Regions from separate parts of the Geobacillus sp. LYN3 genome, predicted to be linked through region 1. Evidence: predicted binding sites of a transcription regulator. Region 1 holds the regulator's gene; the other holds the start of a gene.
The links. The regulator Rex, encoded in region 1, represses fermentation and respiration genes when NADH is low (regulators of the CRP and FNR family bind a similar motif). The targets are predictions, from matches to a motif close to TTGTGAAATATTTCACAA.
Positions count from the first base shown of each region.

Region 2: a site for Rex is predicted at 1,498-1,515, ahead of DCC82_RS04880 (L-lactate dehydrogenase). Genes of this name have one in related genera too.

Region 1 is NZ_QCWL01000001.1:700,927-706,635, forward strand. Features, by position in the region: gene DCC82_RS03680 (ABC-F family ATP-binding cassette domain-containing protein) at 1-827, opposite strand, end outside; gene moaC (cyclic pyranopterin monophosphate synthase MoaC) at 952-1,473, shown strand; gene DCC82_RS03690 (redox-sensing transcriptional repressor Rex) at 1,463-2,119, shown strand; gene DCC82_RS03695 (twin-arginine translocase TatA/TatE family subunit) at 2,116-2,271, shown strand; gene tatC (twin-arginine translocase subunit TatC) at 2,292-3,038, shown strand; gene DCC82_RS03705 (YdiK family protein) at 3,053-3,235, opposite strand; gene DCC82_RS03710 (CPBP family intramembrane glutamic endopeptidase) at 3,240-3,974, opposite strand; gene groES (co-chaperone GroES) at 4,254-4,538, shown strand; gene groL (chaperonin GroEL) at 4,621-5,709, shown strand, end outside.
Region 2 is NZ_QCWL01000001.1:943,987-949,695, reverse strand. Features, by position in the region: gene DCC82_RS04885 (L-lactate permease) at 1-470, opposite strand, end outside; gene DCC82_RS04880 (L-lactate dehydrogenase) at 508-1,467, opposite strand; gene DCC82_RS04875 (ABC transporter permease) at 1,744-2,529, opposite strand; gene DCC82_RS04870 (ABC transporter permease) at 2,533-3,324, opposite strand; gene DCC82_RS04865 (ABC transporter ATP-binding protein) at 3,317-4,321, opposite strand; gene DCC82_RS04860 (glutamate-1-semialdehyde 2,1-aminomutase) at 4,434-5,709, shown strand, end outside.

The DNA of each region.
Region 1 (5,709 bases):
TTTGCGATTTCTTCTTGTTGTTTTTCATACAGTTTTCGTTCTCGTTCATATTCGGCTGCTTTTTGTTCTAAGTAACGGCTATAATTTCCTGTGTATCGTTTCAATGTTGTCCGTGACAGCTCATATACTTGGGTGACAACTTTATCAAGAAAGTAGCGGTCGTGGGATACGATAAGAATAGCGCCAGGATATGTTTGCAAGTATTGTTCGAGCCATGTTAATGTTTCAAGGTCTAAATGGTTTGTCGGTTCGTCCAAAATAAGCAAATCAGGCTTCATTAAAAGCAGTTTTCCAAGCGCCAGACGAGTTCGTTGTCCGCCGCTTAACGATTGAACGGGAGTCGTCATATAGTCATATTTCGCAAATTGTAAGCCGTGTAAAATCGAACGAATATCCGCTTCGTATTGATAACCGCCTTGTTCTTTATAGCGTTCTTGCAATGCATCATAATCTTTCAATAATTTTTCATAGCGGGAAGAATCGGCGATTAGATCAGGGTCTCCCATTTGCAGCTCCATCTGGCGCAATTGTTTTTCTATTGTTTTTAGAGGAGCAAATACTGTCATCATTTCTTCCCAAATGGATAAAGAGGAGTGTAGACCGCTATCTTGAGCAAGATATCCGATCGATACTTCTTTTGGTTTGATGATTTCTCCACTATCGTAAGACATCTCACCAGCAATAATTTTTAACAGTGTCGATTTTCCTGCTCCGTTTCTTCCGACGAGCGCAATCCTATCTTTGGATTGTATTTCTAATTTTATATTCGATAAAATAAGGTCAGCACCGAAATATTTTGTCAGTTGATTGACTTGCAAAATAATCATTGTTGTTCACCTCTCGTTTAACAATAATAGTGTAGCGTAATTTGTTTTCTTATCGCAATAAAACAAAACGATAAAAGACAGATGCCCAAAAATAGTGTATAGTTTATAAATGGAGGAGATATGCGTGTCATCATTTACGCATTTTAATGAACAAGGCCGTGCAAAAATGGTCGATATTACGGAAAAAGAGGATACCATTCGAGTAGCGGTAGCACAAACGAGCGTGACCGTAAATAAAGAAATTTACGAGAAAATGACAAATCGCATGATTGAAAAAGGGGATGTGCTTGCTGTTGCGCAAGTAGCCGGCATTATGGCCGCAAAAAAAACGTCTGATTTAATTCCAATGTGCCACCCTCTTATGTTAAAAGGTGTCGACATCCAATTTGCATGGCATGTCGAGGAAGAAAAAGCGCTTTACCAATTGCTGATCACCGTAACGGTAAAAACAAAAGGAAGTACAGGTGTGGAGATGGAAGCGCTGACGGCTGCTTCTGTTTGTGCACTGACCGTGTATGATATGTGTAAGGCGCTAGACAAAGGGATGGTGATTGGCCCAACCTATTTAGTGGAAAAATCAGGTGGGAAATCAGGCCATTATCAACGAGAAAACAGTAGTGTTGGGGGATTTGCGAATGAACAATGAACAACCAAAAATTCCGCAAGCAACTGCAAAACGTTTGCCACTATATTACCGCTTTTTGAAAAATTTACATGCTTCAGGAAAACAACGAGTTTCTTCTGCGGAATTAAGTGAGGCAGTAAAAGTTGATCCCGCGACCATTCGTCGTGATTTTTCCTATTTCGGTGCGCTTGGCAAAAAAGGATACGGATATAATGTCAATTATTTATTATCTTTTTTTCGCAAGACGCTTGATCAAGATGAAATTACCGAAGTGGCGTTATTTGGAGTCGGGAACTTAGGGACAGCGTTTTTAAATTATAATTTTACAAAAAATAATAATACAAAAATTGTGATGGCATTTGATGTCGATCAAAAGAAAGTAGGAAAAGAAGTTGGCGGTGTGCCAGTATATCATTTGGATGAATTGGAAAATCGCCTTCACGAAGGAATTCCTGTTGCGATTTTGACCGTACCGGCTCCTGCCGCTCAATGGATTACGGACCGTCTCGTTCAAAAAGGGATTAAAGGAATTTTAAACTTTACACCCGCTCGATTGAACGTACCGAAACATATTCGTGTCCATCATATTGATTTAGCGGTTGAATTGCAATCATTAGTCTATTTCTTAAAAAATTATCCGGCCGATAAAGGAGAGAATAAAAAGTGAAATATTTGTTAATTGTGCTTGTTATTTTATTATTGTTTGGAACGAAAAAACTTCCGGAGCTGGGCAAATCGCTCGGTCAATCGCTGCGGGAATTTAAGGATGCCACTAAAGGATTAACAGACGAGGATGAAAAAAAGCCAGACCAATTATGATTTGTTAGGATGATTGAAGTATGGACGATAAAGAAATGTCGGTGTATGAACACCTGGGAGAATTACGAAAGCGACTTATTATTGTTCTTGTGTTTTTTGTCATTGCCCTTATTGCTAGTTTCTTTTTCGTGGAGCCCGTCATTTTATATTTGCAACGAACAGACGAAGCGAAAGAACTAACGATGAACGCCTTTCGTTTAACAGACCCAATAAAAATTTATTTTCAATTTGCGTTTGTGATTGCGTTTATTCTTACCGCACCAGTTCTGCTTTATCAAATTTGGGCGTTTGTCAGTCCCGGGCTGTATGAAAAGGAACGAAGAATCACATTAAGCTACATTCCGATTTCGATCTTTCTCTTTTTAGCTGGCATTAGTTTTGCGTATTTCATCTTATTTCCTTTCGTCGTTCGTTTTATGCAAAATTTAGCGTCCCGTCTCGGTATTCATCAGGTGATAGGGATTAATGAATACTTTGAATTTTTGCTTCATCTGATCTTGCCATTTGGAATTGTATTTCAGCTGCCGGTAGTTGTGATGTTTTTAACAAGGCTTGGCTTGATTACACCGATGCTATTAATAAAGGTGCGCAAATATGCTTATTTAGCATTATTGATTTTAGCGGCGGTCATTACGCCGCCAGATGTGCTGTCACAAGTCATTGTTATGATTCCGCTTTCGATTTTATATGAAGTGAGCATTTGGATTTCGAAAATAGCTTATCGCAAAGCGCTATTGGCGCAGACGGAACAAGAAAACCTCCCGTGAATGCGGCGGGAGGTTCATTTTTTAAAGTAAAGTACTAACAGACGTATCGCAGTTCCAAAATCAAGCGTAGCTATTATCGCAAGAACGATCGTGAAAAAATTCCAAATGGTTTCATCCGCACTTTGAATCGACAAGTAAGTGAATAAGATGCCCATAAGGAAATAGAAAAAAGCGAATTGTAATGGTGACCTTTTCATCGTACTAAAAGCCTCCAATAATGAGTTGTATCTGTTCTGTTTGCCGCATCATTTTTTCTATCTCATCTGCAAATATCGTTTGTATTAATACGACGAACGTATTCATAGTGACGTGGGCAAAAATCGGAACGAAAATACGCTTTGTTTTCGCGTAAAGAAACGCGAAGGTAAATCCCATTGTCGCATACAGCAGCAAGTGTTCCAATTCCATATGGACAACCGCAAATAAAAGAGAACTAACTAGTGCGGAAATGAAGAAATTATATTTTTGATATAGTGTTCCGAAAATAATTTTGCGAAAAATAATTTCTTCTAAAATCGGTCCGATGATAGAAGTAACGACCATCAATAATGGGGTGACTCGAATCATCTCGACAATTCGTTTGGTATTTTCTGAACCGGGCTCGATGCCGAGCAAGCGCCATTCAATATTGGCGGCAATGCTTTGGGCAAACAAGGCTAAAAAGACGCCGCCAATGGCCCACATCCATGCCGTAGATAACGGAACGCTATAACGGGTGTGCCGCTGTTTTATATCTTCACGCAAGAAAAAGAGAATGATGAGAAAGGCGATGGAAAAGCTGATCACCGCCCAATAGCCAGAGGCGATCTCTGTTGCCACAAAGTCATTTTTTGCGTGTTTTCCAACACCGAGAAAATGCAACAATGGGACCCCTGCAATACCTGATAGCAGCATGATGACATACGTAATAATGACATACCAGTAGCGTCGTTTCAATGAAACTTACCCCTTTGCCGATAAAATAATATAGTGATACTTCCCGTATTGTAGCACATCTTCTATAAAAAATGACAAAAAAAGAATGGATTGTTGTTTAGGTTTGTGGAAATGTGAAATAATTAAAAAGGGCAGGAAACGAGAAAAAACATATTATTTTTTGGTGTTTCCCACTTGCAAAAAAAAGAGAAGTTCATTAATATTATAAGTGTGTTAGCACTCAGTTAAGACGAGTGCTAATAAGAACGGCAAAAATTATTATCAAGGAGGTTGTTTTCCGTGTTAAAGCCATTAGGTGATCGCGTTGTCATTGAAGTGATTGAAACAGAAGAAAAAACTGCAAGCGGCATCGTATTGCCAGACACTGCGAAAGAAAAGCCACAAGAAGGCAGAGTTGTTGCTGTTGGTAAAGGTCGCGTGCTTGACAGCGGTGAACGTGTAGCTCCAGAAGTAGAAGTTGGCGATCGTATTATCTTCTCGAAATATGCTGGTACAGAAGTAAAATATGATGGCAAAGAATACTTAATTTTACGTGAAAGCGATATTTTAGCTGTTATTGGTTAATATAGCGTTGATAACATAGATATGCAAAAATAATACTTAACAAAATACTTAACGATTCTATTTCATAAGGAGGTAACGGGGTATGGCAAAAGAAATTAAATTCAGCGAAGAAGCTCGTCGTGCGATGTTACGTGGTGTGGACAAATTAGCTGATGCGGTAAAAGTAACGTTAGGTCCAAAAGGCCGTAACGTTGTATTAGAGAAAAAATTCGGTTCTCCATTAATTACGAATGACGGTGTAACGATCGCGAAAGAAATCGAATTAGAAGATCCATTTGAAAACATGGGTGCGAAGCTTGTTGCTGAAGTTGCAAGCAAAACAAACGATGTTGCTGGGGACGGTACAACAACGGCAACAGTTTTAGCGCAAGCAATGATCCGCGAAGGATTGAAAAACGTTACAGCTGGCGCTAACCCAATGGGCATCCGTAAAGGTATTGAAAAAGCGGTCGCTGTGGCAGTAGAAGAATTAAAAGCAATCTCCAAACCAATCAAAGGAAAAGAATCGATTGCTCAAGTTGCGGCTATCTCTGCAGCTGACGAAGAAGTTGGCCAATTAATCGCAGAAGCAATGGAACGCGTTGGTAACGACGGTGTTATCACATTAGAAGAATCAAAAGGCTTCACAACAGAATTAGATGTTGTGGAAGGTATGCAATTTGACCGTGGTTATGTATCTCCATACATGATCACAGATACAGAAAAAATGGAAGCAGTGCTTGAAAATCCATATATCTTAATCACAGACAAAAAAATCTCTAACATCCAAGACATCTTGCCTATCTTAGAACAAGTAGTTCAACAAGGCAAACCATTATTAATCATCGCAGAAGATGTCGAAGGCGAAGCACTTGCGACATTAGTAGTGAACAAACTTCGCGGTACATTCACTGCCGTAGCAGTTAAAGCTCCTGGCTTCGGTGATCGTCGTAAAGCAATGCTTGAAGACATCGCAATCTTAACTGGCGGTGAAGTTATCTCCGAAGAACTAGGACGTGACTTAAAATCTACAACAATCGCATCACTTGGCCGCGCTTCAAAAGTTGTTGTAACAAAAGAAAATACAACAATTGTAGATGGCGCTGGCGACTCTGAACGCATTAAAGCTCGCATCAACCAAATTCGTGCGCAATTAGAAGAAACAACTTCTGAATTCGATCGTGAAAAATTG
Region 2 (5,709 bases), 240 kb from region 1:
AGAGCGGCGGCTTTTAATGGATGAAATCCTAATTCCGAAAGTAAAGCAGCCGAAATGGCAATCGGAACGCCGAATCCCGCAGCACCTTCTAAAAATGCGTTAAAACTAAAACCGATGAGCAAGAGTTGAAGCCGCTGATCCTCAGAAATGTTTGCGATACTCCCACGGATAATATCAAACTTCCCTGTTTTAACAGCAATTTTATATAGCCAGACAGCCATGATCACAATATAGCCAATAGGCCATAAACCGTTCGCGATTCCATAGATGGAAGCAGCAATCGCCTTTGAAACCGGCATATGAAAAAACAAAACAGCTGTCACTAAACCGAAACAAAGAGCGAGAAAAGCAGCTTTTACTCCCTTCATCCTAAACACCGTTAAACATAATAAAAATAAAACAATTGGAAGCGCCGCAATGAGTGCAGAAAGATACGTATTATCGAAAGGATTGTAATGTTGTATCCACATGATGCTCACCTTGTTATTATTCTAAGTCAGTATTTTATTACTTTACATCATCAAAATAACGTGAAAGAATGTCTTTTAATACAGTTGCGCTATGATGAAATTGCTGTTGTTCTGTTTCATTTAACTTCAATTCCATTACCTCGCGAATACCGTTTCGGTTGATAATAGCAGGTACACCAATATAAACGTTTTGCTCATTATATTGACCATCTAGATAAGCAGAAACGGTTAAAATAGCATTTTCATTGTGCAAAATAGCACGTGTAATGCGGACGAGTCCCATCGCAATGCCGTAATAAGTTGCGCCTTTTTTCTCAATAACTTGATATGCCGCATCACGAACATTGACGAAGATATTTTCTAAATCCTCTTTTCTATAGCGATCGTTTTGCGACAATATTTGTTCGATTGGAACACTTCCAATTTCCGCATGGCTCCAAACAGGCAATTCTGTATCCCCATGCTCTCCGATAATATACGCGTGTACATTAGTCGGAGCTACTTGAAAGTATTCGCTTAGCAAAAAGCGGAATCTTGCCGTATCCAGAATCGTTCCCGAGCCAATCACTCGTTCTTTCGGCAACCCGCTAAATTTCCAAGTGGCATACGTTAAAATATCTACTGGATTCGTCGCGACAAGAAAGATTCCATCAAAACCTGATTTCATGACAGAATCGACAATCGTTTTAAAGATATTCATGTTTTTGTCAACGAGATCGAGTCTTGTTTCCCCTGGCTTTTGGTTAGCACCTGCACAAATTACCACCAAATCGGCATCTTGACAATCTTGATAATCTCCATGCCATATATTCATTGGCTTCGGCGCAAATACTTTTCCGTGATTTAAGTCCATCACGTCGCCCTCCGCCTTCTCTTTATTCACATCAATCAACACTAATTCATCCGCGATTCCTTGATTCATAAGGGCAAATGCATAGCTGGCCCCAACGAATCCTGTTCCTATAAGTGCCACTCGATTCATGCATTGTCTTTTCATAGTAGTCTGTCATCCTTTCCCAAAATTAGTTTGTGAAATTATTCACAAATATATTGTACATTGTTTCACAAACTTTATCAAGTATCAACTAGTAAGAGAAATTTGTCTTTTTTGTTAACATTTTGGCCGCACAACAGTATTTTTGTATCACTACATTCAGTTCCTGCAAGCAATCCAATAAACGAAAAAAAATGGTCTGTATATACTCATTTTCATAAAAAATAAGAGGGCAACCCCTTTAAGGAATTTTTACTTCCTTTCGGATTCTCCCTCTTTTTAATTCCCTGCACCTCGATATCGTTTTACCCCTGCGTTCCACAAAAACACGGCAATCGTAAAAAAGATGATTCCCATGACTGGAGTAAAAAACGCATATCCGTACCATTCTTTTTTGCCGAGAAAATAAGACGCCGGATACACGCCAACGAACGCAAACGGCAGAATCCACGTTAAAATATAGCGGATGACGCGATGATAAATATCAATTGGATAGCGCCCGTAGTTGCTGATGTTGTACATCATCGGCATGATGGATGTACGAGCATCTGCCCAAAAACTAATAGTCGCTAATGATACAAATACTCCCGCGTAAATAAGCGCTCCACCTAGTACAAGCAAAATAAACACAAAAACATCATACCAATGCAGCGAAAGATGCAAGCGTGCACCCGCATACGCCATAATGATTATGCCTGTTACTCCACCAAGAAGCGACTCTAACTCCATGCGCTCAAGAATAATTTGAAATAAGCTGTGCACTGGGCGTGTCAATACACGGTCCATTTCTCCGCGCACAATATAACGCTCATTAAAATCCCATAAGTTAAAAAATGCCCCGAACACCGCATATGGCACTAAAAAAAAGCCGTAAATAAATAAAATTTCATCACGCGTCCAGCCGTGCAGCAGCGGCGTATGCCCAAATACAACGAGAAGAAACACAAGATTGACCGCCTGCGACATCAAATCAGAGATAAACTCGACAAGCAAATCAGCGCGATATTGCAGCTTTGTTTTCATATATTGCGCCATATATTGAAAAAAGATCGATACGTAAAACACGACTCACCCTCCTTGAATGACAAGCTGTTTTTTCGCCGCTCGCCACAATAGCTGAATCGGGATGAGCAACAGCACGCACCATGCAAACTGAAACAAAAGGCCGCGGATGATTTCTTGCCCTTGAAAGCTTTCTGTCACAATCATGCTTGGAATATAGCTAATTCCTTGAAATGGAAAGTATTTCATTGCCGCTTGCGCCCAATCCGGATAAAAGCTGATTGGCAAAATAAGTCCGGAAAACAAGTCGACCACAAACCGCTTTGCACGCAATAACCCTTCATTGTTAAGGGTAAAAAACGTGACAATGCCTGCAAGCAAATTCAACTCCGAATTAATAATAAAACTAAACATAATCGACAATGCGAAAAACATCCATGTATGAACATCGGTTGGAAAACGGAGAGGCAAAAATAAAGCGACAAAAAAAATTCCCGGAAGCGAAAGAAACAACAAACGAAAGATTCCTTCCCCTAATCCTTGCATCGTTTTCATTCCAAGATAACTGTAAGGACGAATAAGCTCTGTTGCCACTCTTCCTTCTCTAATCTCCATGGCGATTTCACGGTCGATATTATTAAAATAAAACGCCCGCGCCATCCATGAAATGGCAACATACGTTGTCATTTGCTCCATCGACATGCCTTGCATCGCCGATTTGCCGCCATAAATCGCCGACCAAAGAAAATAGTACGCCGCGATGTTAATAGCATAAATGAGAATACCTGTGTAATAATTCGTCCGGTAAGCAAGCATCATTAAAAAGCGGATGCGAATCATTTCGATATATTTATCCATGCACAACACCTTCTTCATAGATGTTGCGGATAATTTCTTCCGTAGAAATTTCATTAATGTTCATATCTTGAATCGAATAGCGGGAAACAACGCGGCTAATGACTTCAGGCAGAAGCGATGGCGCTATATTTGCTGTCCAGACGTTTGCTTGCTCCCCTTTTTTCCATGTTACTTGCAAACCATCGGTCAATTCCTTTAAAGCATCTAACGTAATTTCGCTTGCGAACGTAAATTGAATTTGTTTCCCTTCTCCCCAATTCTCTTTTAGCTTTTGCAGTGAGCCATCGTAAATGATTTTTCCTTCATCCAACATAATGACGCGTTCGCATAACGCTTCGATGTCGGAAATATCATGGGTCGTTAATAAAATGGTTGTGTTGTATTTCTCATTAATTTCTTTTAAAAACTGACGGATTTTCAGTTTTACAAGCACATCCAAGCCAATCGTCGGTTCATCTAAAAATAAAAGCGGCGGGTTATGAATAAGCGCAGCGGCCAGCTCACAGCGCATCCGCTGTCCAAGCGACAGCTTGCGAACCGGCTTGTCCAACAGAGGACCGATATCGAGCGTTTCAATGACATGTTCCATATGTTCTTTGTAGTCTTGATCCGATACACGGTACACTTTTTTCAACAGTCGAAATGACTCTTGGACGGCGATATCCCACCAAAGTTGGGAGCGCTGCCCGAACACAACGCCGATGGTTCGAACGAACGCTTCCCTCTCTTTATGCGGATTCATGCCGTTGACGAGCACTTTACCGGATGTCGGCGTCAAAATTCCCGTCAGCATTTTAATCGTTGTCGATTTCCCCGCACCATTTTCCCCAATATAGCCGACCATTTCACCTTGCTCTACAGTAAACGAAATGTCGTTGACAGCGCGAATGATTTTATAATTTCGTGTAAATAAATCGCGAAACGCTCCGAATAAGCCAGAGCGACTTGAATACGATTTAAATTCTTTTCTTAAGTTTTCTACTTCAATGACGTTCATGTTACACTCCCTCCACATAGGCAATAGTTTATCTGAAGTCACATCCCGAAACAAATGGTATGCTTTATGTTAAAATAAAAATCGGCAATGAAATAATAGGAGGATTTGAACGATGCAATTTACGAAATCAGAACAGCTTTATCAAGAAGCATTGCAGCATATCGTCGGCGGCGTCAACAGCCCGTCCCGCTCATATAAAGCGGTCGGCGGCGGAGCGCCGGTCGTCATGGAACGCGCGCAAGGCGCTTATTTTTGGGACGTTGACGGCAATAAATATATCGACTATTTGGCGGCATACGGACCAATTATAGCTGGCCATGCCCATCCACACATTACAAAAGCGATTCAGCGCGCCGCAGAAACTGGCGTCCTTTACGGCACACCCACGCCGCATGAAATTACCTTTGCAAAAATGTTAAAAGAAGCGATTCCGTCTTTAGAAAAAGTGCGTTTTGTCAATTCAGGAACGGAAGCGGTCATGACCACGATTCGCGTGGCGCGCGCTTATACGGGCCGTGATAAAATTGTCAAATTTGCCGGCTGTTATCACGGACATTCCGATCTTGTCCTTGTCGCTGCCGGCTCCGGTCCATCAACGTTAGGAACTCCAGATTCCGCAGGTGTGCCAAAAAGCATCGCCCAAGAAGTAATCACTGTGCCGTACAACGATGTCGACTCGTTTAAACAAGCGATGGACGTATGGGGAGACCAAGTTGCCGCTGTGCTTGTGGAACCAATCGTCGGAAACTTCGGGATCGTTACACCAAAACCAGGCTTTTTAGAGGCAATCAATGAAATTGCCCATCAAGCGGGAGCCCTCGTCATTTACGATGAAGTGATTACCGCATTCCGCTTTATGTACGGCGGGGCGCAAAATTTATTAGGGATCGAACCGGATTTAACCGCGCTTGGAAAAATTATTGGCGGCGGTCTGCCAATCGGTGCATATGGTGGCCGCCAAGACATTATGGAACAAGTCGCGCCGCTCGGTCCGGCATACCAAGCAGGAACGATGGCAGGAAACCCAGCGTCGATTCTTGCCGGTATCGCCTGTCTTGAAGTGCTCAAGCAAGACGGCGTGTACGAATATCTTGACAAGCTCGGCGCGATGCTGGAAGAAGGCATACTTCTTCACGCAAACAAATACGGCATTCCTATAACAATCAATCGTTTGAAAGGTGCATTCACCGTCTACTTCACAACAGAAAAAGTCGAAAACTATGAACAAGCCCAACGAAGCGATGGAGAAATGTTTGCGAAGTTCTTTAAGCTTATGTTAAAGCAAGGCATCAACCTCGCTCCTTCCAAATATGAAGCATGGTTTGTTACGCTTGCTCATACCGAAGAAGACGTGGAATATACGCTCAAAGCGGTGGAAAATGCATTTA